Regions from separate parts of the Bartonella sp. B1098 genome, predicted to be linked through region 1. Evidence: predicted binding sites of a transcription regulator. Region 1 holds the regulator's gene; the other holds the start of a gene.

Region 1 (6,151 bases):
TTCGAAATGTTTTCTGACGCTAATGAGTATGAGGTCGTATTTCCAGGAGTATAAGAGGCCATTAAATATGCACCATCATAATAGCCAATGGGTGCTTCAGCAATATATTCTACTTTAACATCTGCAATGCCCCTATCTACATAACCAAGTATTGTTGCAGCTTGCTTTGATAAATCAATGATACGGTCTTTCATAAAAGGTCCGCGATCATTCACTCTAACAATGAGTGAAGATCCATTTTTCAAATTAGTAACACGAGCATAGCTAGGTAAAGGCATTGTAGGATGAGCAGCAGTCAGAAGGTTCATGTCATAAATTTCACCGTTTGCCGTTAAACGCCCATGAAAATCTGAACCATACCATGATGCTTCGCCAACACGTGTATACGTTGGATCATTTTCAGGATAATACCACTTTCCTTTTATCTGGTAAGGTTTACCAACAATCGCCCGCCCACGTTTTTTTGCTTTTGATTGATTTTTATTATTGGATATTTGTTTCGGTAGAACAGAAGTATTTACGTCAATTGGTTTATTATGATAGGAATCTTTTATTGAAAAATGTGCGGTTTCGCTTGCGCAACAAGACACCAATGATTGAGAAATAACAATCATAGAAAATAATTGAAATGTCTGTTTGATAATAGAAGTAAATCTCTTTTTACTATTTGAAGGCATCTATTCAGTCCACTTATTTTTGTTAAGTACTACTGTAAAAACCACGTCACGCTTTCTATACGCGAGAGGAGTATTCACGTTTTTAAATGATATCCCTCGCGCATATACCATCCTTGAATTCGCTTCTTTTATCAAAAAATTAACACATTGTTAACCATTTTATGATCGTCATAAGAAATAAATGCACTATATAAAAACGTCGGAAGATAAAAGATATATAAATCAATATGTTATAAAAATCATCTTATAAGATAAGCTGTGAATAAACACAAATTGTGAATAAGTATCGATTTTACCAACTTGTTTCATGTGAATGCGGCGGGCATTAAAACACAGTCCATGAATTACGAAAACGAGTAGCCACACTTGTTATCAACACCAGTGTAATTGTATCACAAGCTTTAAAGCTCTTTCGGGTTGGGCAGAGGAGCACTCTATAGCAAAACAACTGATAGAAAAGGATTGGCTATAGAATAAATCAAAAGATTCCAAAAAGAATTAGCGGAGACAAAAAACTAAAAAGAATCAAAGCAACAAAGATTATCAAACTTTTGTATAGCTTATCCATATCATATAAATTTGGTGAGCGCGCAGGGATTCGAACCCTGGACCTACTGATTAAAAGTCAGTTGCTCTACCAGCTGAGCTACGCGCTCTCACACAAGCTATCTAGTTTGCAGACTATCTAATTTGTAGAAAGTGAAGGGAACATACGGTTGACTTTTCATTTGGTCAACACCTTTTGGAAAAAAAATATTATTATTTTTTTCAGTTATCAATAATTTTCCGTTTTCTCTCCTTTCTTCGTCATTGTAGATAGAGTTTTTTTGATCTTCTTTTTGAAATCTCGATAAAGAAATAATCTAATGATTAAAATATCTCATAGATTCGAAGTGCTAAAATTATAGAGAAATATCCCCTCCTCCTCCACACATGAGTTGTTAAACATCATGAGGAGAACAGAAAAATACTTCCTACTCTATATTATTATATTATTTTTTATACTTTATGTTTTAGTTTTCAAATTTAAATATGAATAAAGATTTATAAATAACATATTGATTTATAATAATTTATTTTTCTCACTCAAATGAGAGATTTGAATGCCGTAAGGTTTCTTTATTTCTAATTTTTTTGTTCCTTTTATATTGAACTCATAAAAATCATTTGTTTGCACAACATAGAGAGAAGAATAAAACGATTAAAAAAATGAAAATACCTCTTGTATTTTTTTAATAATCCAAAATTATCGCAACATGAGGGTTGGGCAAAATAAGTACGGCGGGGGGCTGTAGACTATTGAGATGTGAAGAGAGCATTGCCTAAGAGATTTTATGTTATTTGCAAGATCATCTTAATGGAAGCAAGCACATTAAGAGATCTCTTTTTAAAATCAATATGACAATGAGCAACAATGGCATTTTGAGGACGTAACTTTTTATTGACGTGCAATGATTCTATAACGAAAGCCAATTATTCTATAGAATAAAGCAAACGTAAAACAAAAAAATTTAGTCTCATTGAAAATATCAGGCATGGCTATAAATGATGCTCATTATTGTCGCTGTAGATAATTTGACTAAACAATAAAAAAATAGAAACAATGTGCAAAATGATTCTAAATATACATAAAGTGATCTGTCACGCTATTGAAAGAATGTATTTTATTTAATTTTATTATATGAGAAAATAATAAAAACGTAGATATATAAAAAAATAGAAGGATAATACTGACCATAAAATTGAGTGTTAAATTATTCAGTCAGAACTATAAAATATTTTTTATATATCATTTAATATTCGTGTAGTTTTATAATATATAAACAATATTATGATAAATTTATGAAAGTAAAATTTCATACTTATCATATATTAAATATGTTTATAAATAAACATATTACCTAATTAACTTCACTTATAAGATCAAAAATAAAGCAAATAATTTTGATTTAGCAAAAAAAAATTGTAGAATTATTATATATACACGTATTTTTACTGTACTATTTTTTTATTCTTTTGATTGGAACATTGAATGCTGACATGTAAACAATATGAGCTCCTCTTGTTTATTCACAATCATATAAAAGAAACAGGTGTTCCTCCTTCTTTTGAAGAAATGAAAAATGCTTTAGAACTTTCTTCAAAGTCTGGCATTCATAAGCTCATTATAGCTTTAGAACAACGAGGTTTTATACGTCGTTTACCCAATCGTGCTCGTGCAATAGAGGTGATTCGGCTGCCTGAGAAAATAACATTTAACCTTTCTCTAGCCCGTAAGATTTCTCCCAGTATGATAGAAAAAAATAAAAGAGAAATATCAAAAAACTTGGCTAATCTTGAGAATTTTGAGGAAGACGAAAAAAAAAATATCACAATCCCCATTATGGGACGTATTTCTGCGAGTGTGCCCGCCTCTGCTATACTGCAACAAACAAGCACACTTTCTCTCCCACACGATATGGTTAATACAGGTGAGCACTATGCATTAGAAGTTAAAGATAATTCTATGGTTGAGGCTGGTATCCTTGATAAAGATACGATAATTGTGAAAAGACAAAATACAGCAATAACAGGTGAAATTATTGTCGCATTTATTGATAAAAAAGAGGCAACATTAAAACGTTATCGACGCACAGGAAGCTCTGTCGCATTAGAAGCTGCTAATCCTCACTACGAAGTGCGTACATACAAATCCGAGCGTGTAGAAATACAAGGAAAACTTACCGGACTTATTCGCAAATATTAAAAAACAATCCTATTATAATAGGCTATACATACACTAATAAAATGCAGTAAAAAAAACTGCTGAGTATTTTTAAACATCGTACTACACGCAGTTGGCTTTCTTCCTATAGCCAAAGAATATGCCCAACTCGCGATCTATAAACAATCCAAATCCCTATCAAGCGGGTTTCACTTCCCCTCTTTTCTCTTATGTTTTTCACTTACACAAGGCTTGACAAGTAAGCTTTAAAATATTCACCACCTATCCTAAAAGAACTTGAATGCTTTGAAGGAGTCTGTCTTATATCATCGCCCTCAAAACAGCATTTGATAGCGCAAAAAGATAAAATTGTAAGCGTACACAAAATATTGTAGAGAAAAATCAAATAAATTTGTAACAGATTGTTATCTATAAAAATTAAAGAACATTTCTTACTTTTTAAGTCAATAAAAGCGGAACGCAATCGTTCCATAGTAATTATAGGATTATCATGGTAGCGCCTCGTATTAGTTTTATCTCTCTCGGATGCCCAAAAGCACTCGTAGATTCTGAACGAATTATTACAAGTCTCCGCTCTGAAGGGTATGAAATTTCACACCAACATCAAGGAGCTGATGTCGTTATTGTGAATACCTGTGGTTTTCTTGACTCTGCCAGAAAAGAATCATTAGCCAATATTGATGAAGCTCTTAAAAAAAATGGAAAAGTTATTGTAACAGGGTGTCTTGGTTCTGATCCTGATGTTATTCGCCAAAAATACCCTAATGTATTGGCCATTACAGGACCACAAGCTTATGAAAGTGTTATACAAGCTGTTCATACAGCAATTCCCCCTGTTCATGATCCTTTTCTTGATTTAGTTCCTCCCCAAGGTATTCGTTTAACACCTCGCCATTACGCCTACTTAAAGATTTCTGAAGGATGCTCTAACCGGTGTAGTTTTTGTATCATCCCTACCCTGCGTGGTGATCTTACTTCTCGCCCGATCAGTGATGTTCTTCGCGAAGCTGAAAAATTGGTAAAAGCGGGTGTAAAAGAACTTTTAGTTATTTCACAAGATACGAGTGCTTATGGTATTGATCTTAAATATCTCGAAAATTCTTGGAAAGATCGCACAATCAAAACAAAATTCTTTGATCTTTGTCGCGAACTAGGTGATATGGGCATTTGGGTACGTATGCATTACGTTTATCCTTATCCCCATGTGGATGAAGTTATCGAACTTATGGCGGCGAAAAAAATTCTCCCTTATCTGGATATTCCTTTTCAGCATGCATCACCAACTGTTTTGCGTCATATGAAGCGTCCTGCTCTTATGGAGAAAACAAATCGTAGAATTGAAAAGTGGCGAAAAATATGTCCAGATCTCGCTTTACGATCAACATTTATTGTTGGATTTCCAGGCGAAACAAATGAGGATTTTAATATACTTCTAGAATGGCTAGAAGAAGCAAAAATTGAACGCGCTGGATGCTTTAAATATGAAGAAGTAAAAGGAGCTGTTGCAAATGATTTGGGATTAGAAAATATTCCTGAAGACATAAAAGAAAACCGCTGGCATCGTTTTATGGCAAAACAACAACAAATTTCTACACATCTTTTAAAGAAAAAAATTGGAAAAAGACTCCAAATTCTTATCGATGAAAGTCAAGGAAAAGTCGCCAAAGGACGTAGTCAATACGATGCTCCAGAAATAGATGGTGTTGTCCATATATCATCACGGCACCCTTTGCGTGTCGGTGAGTTTGTCACCGTTAAAATCGAACAATCAGATGCTTATGACCTTTATGGTATAGCCGTTTAAAAAATTGAGCTTCTTCCCATCCCAATGATAAAGTTCTCCATCAGTGTTAGTTTATAAAAAAGCAACTGCTCACAATAGGGTTTGGTTACTTATGTGACTTACTTCATGAGAATTTATAGGCAATCCCTGTCCTGAATGATCGCTGTACATTCTAAAAACAACTTAATTTTTATCAAGAATTTTATATTCTCTTCGTTTACCGCTCTAAATGACAATGTTTTATTGCACAACAGGATAAGATAAAATCTACAAGGCTCTTTCATGTTTACTTTAAAAAAAAGCAAACCAATTTTAAAAGAAGCTCTTTAAATTGTGTTTTATACGTCCAAGAGTTCCGCTTGTGATATGCAGGAGGATGTTTTTTATGGATACAATAAGCAAATTTGACATAAAACTCTTACGATTGTAAAATTGTAAAGCAATAAATTAACATTATAAATAAGTATTTTATTTTAAAATCTTCAAACTTATTTTTAAAAATGCTTCATTTTTATTCACACGTTTTAAAATCAAAGAATTTCTTATCAAGTAAATGACTTGGGCGCACGTTCGTTAAAGCGCGATCATTGTATCTTTGCGTCCTGGCATTTCTCTTTCGATATTTTTCAGCATTTCTTTCATTGCATTACGTTGTAAACCATCTTGACTACCGCAAAGATTACAAGGAATAATCGGAAATTGCATTGCTTGAGAAAATTTTTCTATATCTTCCTCAGCAGCATAGACAAGAGGACGTAGCACAAAAAGATCGCCTTCATCATTTTTAAGTTTTCCAGGCATAGCGGCTAATCGTCCACCGTGAAACAAATTCATAAAAAACGTTTCCAAAACATCATCACGATGATGCCCTAAAATTAATGCCGAACAACCCTCCTCACGTGCAATGCGATAGAGATTACCACGTCGCAATCGAGAACAAAGTGAACAGTATGTCTGTGTTTCTGT
Region 2 (6,151 bases), 200 kb from region 1:
TTTAACACCGCAAAATAGTCGACGTTTTCATCTTCCTATATCGGCAAAGGGTGTTGTGATTACCAATCTTGATGAAATGAGCTATGCTGCGGGAATTTTTCGGCCCGGAGATATTTTACGTGTTGTCAATGGCTATAAGATTCAAACAGTTCATCAGTTGAAAAAGATTCTTATGCAGACGCGTTCGCGTACTTGGCAATTGGAATATGAACGTGATGGTATGTATATTCGCCAATTTATTCGTTGAGGTTTTTTTTGAAGAAAGATTTTTTTACTTCGTCGATCGACCCTAAAGTTAATAAAAATCAGCCACTTGCAGAAAGAATGCGTCCTTGTTCTCTCAATGACGTTGTGGGACAAAAACATTTAATTGGAGAGGATGGTTTGCTTTCACGGATGGTGGCAGCGGGCTCAATTGGATCGATGATTTTTTGGGGGCCTCCAGGGACAGGAAAAACAACGGTTGCACGTTTGTTAGCACTTGAAACAAATTTCGCATTTGAACGAATTTCTGCTATTTTTACAGGCGTTTCTGAACTTAAAAAGATTTTTGAAGTTGCACAGAGGCGTTTTATGTCTGGGGATAAAACGCTTCTTTTTGTTGATGAAATTCATCGGTTTAATCGTGCACAGCAGGATAGTTTTCTTCCTGTGATGGAAGATGGTACGGTGATCCTGATCGGTGCAACAACTGAAAATCCTTCTTTTGAACTTAATGCTGCTCTTCTTTCGCGTGCGCGGGTTTTAACATTTCTTTCTCATGATCATGAAAGTTTAGGCATGCTTTTGAAGCGTGCTGAAAAAGTGGTAGGAAAGTTGCTTCCTTTGGATGATGGGGCCAGAGACGTTTTGATAGGGATGTCTGATGGTGATGCGCGGGTAGCATTGACATTAGCAGAGGAAGTTTGGTCTGTCGTGCGTCCCGGAGAGATTCTTGATGCTGGTGCGTTGCAAAAAGTTATTCAGCGTCGTGCACCCATTTATGATAAAGGACGAGATGGGCACTATAATCTCATTTCAGCGTTGCATAAATCTGTTCGTGGCTCTGATCCTGATGCGGCACTTTATTATTTAGCTCGTATGTTGGATGCTGGTGAAGATCCTCTCTATATTGGGCGAAGATTGGTTCGTATGGCTGTTGAAGATGTTGGTTTGGCGGATCCTCAAGCTCTTGTCATTTGTAATGCAGCAAAAGACGCCTATGATTACTTAGGATCACCAGAAGGAGAATTGGCTTTGGCGCAGGCATGTCTCTATGTTGCAACTGCACCAAAGTCAAATGCGACATATCTCGCGTATAAAGCTGCACGGCGTTGCGCACAAAAAAATGGTTCTTTACCGCCTCCTAAACATATCCTTAATGCACCGACGAAATTGATGAAGGAGGAAGAGTACGGAGAGGGTTATTGTTATGACCATGATGAACCGGATGCTTTCTCTGGACAAGAATATTTTCCTGAAAAACTTGGGCGCCAGAGTTATTATAAACCAGTTGAGCGTGGATTTGAGCGTGAAATTGTGAAGCGTCTTGAATGGTGGAAACAATTGCGCAAAAAACGTAAAAACCAACCATAAAATTGGGATTAGAACACATTTTTTATTGATTTTGAATTTATTTTTTATTCCTCATGTCGTTGTATGAACTTTAGTTTATATTTAAACACTTATTGCATTATCCGTTTTAAGAAATATGTCGTTCAACTCTTAAAGCTACTTTATTTTTGTGGTTTTAATTGACTAAGATATTGATTAATAATCATTATTAACTGTTTTGTATGTTGAATGAGAGCTCCAAATACCGTACGATTCTCTCATTCTAAATCTCATTAATCACAACCATTCGCTTGTATGTTACATGCTGGATTAATATGTGATAAAAGCTGCACAGGAAAAAACTAAAAATGGCTTTAATATGCAAACACAAAGGTGTTCTGTTCTTTGATGCAGTAGGGGGTGGTTTTGATTGATGAAGCGTTTTTATGTGCTTAAGGGGGAATTTTTTCTTTCAGGACTTAATCATAGGGGTAAGCAGGAAGGTTAAACATTGTGTTGAAATTTAAATTGTTGCTTTTCTAGAGAGAGATGAATATGTTAACTTACTCTCTTATATTAAAGTATTATTTTATTTTGAGTTTATGTTGTGTCATAAGATAGGGAATGCCAATTCTTTATTTTACTGGTCATGATATGTTATAAACATAACGTAAGAGTAAGGATGAAAATAGTCTGTGAAAATTTAAACTCAAGGCTTTAGTTAAATTAAAAGAGCAATATACACTTTAAGTGTTAGATTATTATGAATCGGTCAAGGATATAATCGTGGATAAAACAAAAGCTCTCGATGCTGCTCTCTCACAAATTGAACGTTCTTTTGGTAAAGGCTCGATTATGCGTCTTGGGCAAAAAGAGCAAGTTGTTGAAATTGAAACCGTTCCAACAGGATCATTATCCTTGGATATTGCTTTAGGGATTGGTGGGTTACCTAAGGGGCGTATTGTGGAGATCTATGGACCAGAAAGTTCTGGGAAGACAACATTGGCTCTGCATGCTATTGCTGAGGCTCAAAAAGGGGGAGGAATCTGTGCTTTTATTGATGCTGAACATGCGCTTGATCCTATCTATGCGCGTAAGCTTGGTGTTGATTTAGAGAATTTGTTCATTTCTCAGCCAGATACCGGTGAACAGGCATTAGAAATTACGGAAACGTTGGTTCGTTCTGGGGCCGTTGATGTGCTTGTTGTGGATTCTGTTGCAGCTTTAACACCACGAGCGGAAATTGATGGTGAAATGGGCGATGCTTTACCAGGATTACAGGCGCGATTGATGAGCAAAGCTTTGCGGAAACTCACGGCTTCTATTTTTCGCTCTAACTGTATGGTGATTTTTATTAATCAAATTCGCATGAAAATTGGTGTGATGTTTGGTTCGCCTGAAACCACGACAGGTGGGAATGCTTTAAAGTTTTATGCTTCTGTTCGTTTGGATATTCGCCGTATTGGGTCTATTAAAGATCGCGATATGATTGTTGGTAATCAGACCCGTGTTAAAGTGGTGAAGAATAAGTTGGCTCCTCCCTTCAAACAGGTTGAGTTTGATATTATTTATGGGGAAGGGATTTCCAAGATAGGTGAATTGATTGATTTAGGAGTCAAAGTGGGTATCGTAGAAAAATCTGGCTCGTGGTTTTCTTATAATTCTCAACGTTTAGGGCAGGGACGTGAAAATGCAAAACAGTTTTTACGCGAGCATGCAGAAATAGCGGCAGAAATTGAAACGGCTTTGCGTCAAAATGCTGGTTTGATTGCGATTGAATTGTTAGAAAACGCAGGGTCTGAAAATACGGAAAGTGATGAAGTTCTTTGATAAACCGTTTTTTCGTCTATAATTTTTTTATTTAAGATTTTTTCTGTTTTTATTTGTTTGAGTTTTTAAATATACAGTCGTTTTTTTCTCAATTTTTTTTAATAAATATTCCGTTCTTTGATTAAATTGACTCCATGCGTGGCAAAGAGGATATTTAATGGGGGGATTTTTCTTTTATGGTTTGGTGCTGTATGCTGCAGGTGTTTATATGAATAGTGTTAATAATATCCGGTCAACATTTTTGGATTATTTTCATCATCATGGGCATCAAGTTCTTTCTTCTAGCCCACTTGTTCCACGCAATGATCCTACACTCATGTTTACAAATGCAGGGATGGTGCAGTTTAAAAATGTTTTTACGGGACTTGAACAGTATCCTTATAAAAAGGCGACAACAGCACAAAAATGTGTTCGTGCGGGTGGAAAACATAATGATCTTGATAATGTTGGCTATACGGCACGCCATCATACGTTTTTTGAAATGTTGGGGAATTTTTCTTTCGGCGATTATTTCAAAGAAGAGGCCATTTTTTTATCATGGGATCTTTTAACAAAAGAATTTTGTCTACCAAAAGATAAATTGTTGGTAACCGTTTATCAAAGTGATGATGTTGCTGCTGAATTATGGCGTAAAATCTCAGGTCTTCCAGATGAAAAAATCATTCGTATTGCGACAGCTGATAATTTTTGGGCGATGGGCGATACAGGTCCTTGTGGCCCTTGTTCGGAGATTTTTTATGATCATGGTGATGAAATTTGGGGTGGTCCCCCTGGAAGTGTGGATGAAGATGGTGATCGCTTTATTGAGATTTGGAACCTTGTGTTTATGCAGTATGAGCAGCTTTCTAAGGAAGATCGTGTTGATTTACCTCATCCTTCTATTGATACCGGTATGGGATTAGAGCGTATTGCGGCTGTTTTACAGGGTGTTCATGATAATTATGACATTGATCTTTTTCGTGCATTAATTGAGGCATCAGAAGCAATCACAGGGATTGAAGCAAAGGGTGATTTTATTGCCAGCCATCGTGTTATTGCTGATCATCTTCGCTCGTGCGCATTTTTGATTGCAGATGGTGTTCTTCCTTCCAATGAGGGAAGGGGATATGTTTTACGTCGCATTATGCGACGTGCTATGCGTCATGTGCATCTTCTTGGTGTTAAAGAACCTTTAATGTGGCAGCTTTTGCCTGCTCTCATTCGCGAAATGGGACAAGCTTATCCCGAATTGGTGCGAGCTGAACCTTTGATTTCGGAAACTTTAAAATTAGAAGAAATACGTTTTCGTAAAACGCTTGAACGGGGACTGGGTTTGTTAAATGAAGAAAGTGCTCAGCTTAAGGAAGGGGATCATTTAAATGGTGAAGTTGCTTTCAAGCTTTATGATACCTATGGCTTTCCACTTGATTTGACGCAAGATGTGCTTCGGCGTCATGGAATATCTGTTGATGTTGATGCCTTTGATAAGGCGATGGAACGTCAAAAAGAAGAAGCTCGTGCTCATTGGTCTGGTTCAGGTGAAGCTGTAACGGAGACAATTTGGTTTTCTGTTCGTGATCAGGTAGGGAGTACAGAATTTTTAGGGTATGAAACAGAAAAAGCTAAAGGTATTCTTACAGCTCTTGTATGTGATGGTAAAATTGTTGATGAGGTTTCTTCAGGGCAGAAAGCCATTCTTGTGTTAAATCAGACTCCTTTTTATGGTGAATCTGGTGGGCAAATTGGTGATAGCGGTATCATTTCTAATGAAGGTTTTATTTTTGAGGTGCATGATACGCAGAAAAAGGCTGATGGTGTTTTTATTCATCTTGGAGAAGTTAAATCTGGTCATGTTAAGATCTCTGATTGTGTAGAATTAACTGTTGATGGTGTTCGTCGTAAAAAAATTCGTGCGAACCATTCTGCTACCCATCTCTTACATGAGGCTTTACGCCAAGTATTGGGATCTCATGTTACTCAAAAGGGCTCTCTTGTATCGCCGGAACGGTTACGTTTTGATTTTTCTCATCCCAAAGCTATTTCGGCAGAAGAATTGAAAAAAATAGAAGATTTAGCAAATGAGATTGTTTTGCAAAATAATAAAGTGACAACGCGCCTTATGGCTATTGGTGATGCAATTTCTGAAGGAGCAATGGCACTCTTTGGGGAAAAATATGGAGATGAAGTTCGCGTTGTTTCTATGGGAGAGTTGCTTGAAAAGGGAGATTTAAAAAGGCGTTGGTCCATTGAGCTTTGTGGAGGGACACATGTGGAAAGAACAGGGGATATTGGTCTGATTCATATTGTTTCTGAAAGTTCTGTTTCAGCTGGAGTGCGCCGTATTGAAGCTTTAACAGGTGCCGCAGCGCGTCTTTATCTTAGCCGCCAAGATATACGTATTCGTGAAATTGCTGATCTTTTAAAAACTTCTTCTTCTGATTTAGAAGAACGGGTGAGAGTTTTGCTTGATGATCGTCGTAAACTTGAAAAAGAGTTGAATGATGTACGCAAGAAAATGGTGTTGAGTGGGCGAATAACAGAAAGTGGTCAAAGTAATATTACTATTATCAATGAACTTTCTTTTATGGGATGTGTTGTAAATAATATTCCACCACGGGATCTTAAAGCACTTGTTGATTCTGGGAAAAAACAAATTGAATCTGGAGTGGTTGCTTTTATTAGTGTTTCGGAGGATGGCAAGGGGAGTGCTGTTGTTGGTGTTACGGATGATTTAACAGATAAGTTAAATGCTGTTGATCTCGTTCGTATTCTTTCAGCTATTCTTGGTGGGAAAGGCGGTGGTGGGCGT

Evidence for each region. The regulator LexA, encoded in region 1, represses DNA repair genes until DNA is damaged. The targets are predictions, from matches to a motif close to TGTTCNNNNTGTGTTCNG.
Region 2: a site for LexA is predicted at 2,178-2,195, ahead of recA (recombinase RecA). Genes of this name have one in related genera too.

What each region holds. Positions count from the first base shown of each region.
Region 1 covers NZ_CALYLP010000003.1:27,746-33,896, reverse strand. The annotation lists gene NNJ85_RS04525 (septal ring lytic transglycosylase RlpA family protein) at 1-677, opposite strand, end outside; tRNA gene NNJ85_RS04520 (tRNA-Lys) at 1,258-1,333, opposite strand; gene lexA (transcriptional repressor LexA) at 2,710-3,423, shown strand; gene rimO (30S ribosomal protein S12 methylthiotransferase RimO) at 3,893-5,206, shown strand; partial or broken gene ttcA (tRNA 2-thiocytidine(32) synthetase TtcA) at 5,697-6,151, opposite strand, start outside.
Region 2 covers NZ_CALYLP010000003.1:226,125-232,275, reverse strand. The annotation lists gene NNJ85_RS05350 (DegQ family serine endoprotease) at 1-247, shown strand, start outside; gene NNJ85_RS05345 (replication-associated recombination protein A) at 256-1,575, shown strand; gene recA (recombinase RecA) at 2,320-3,363, shown strand; gene alaS (alanine--tRNA ligase) at 3,572-6,151, shown strand, end outside.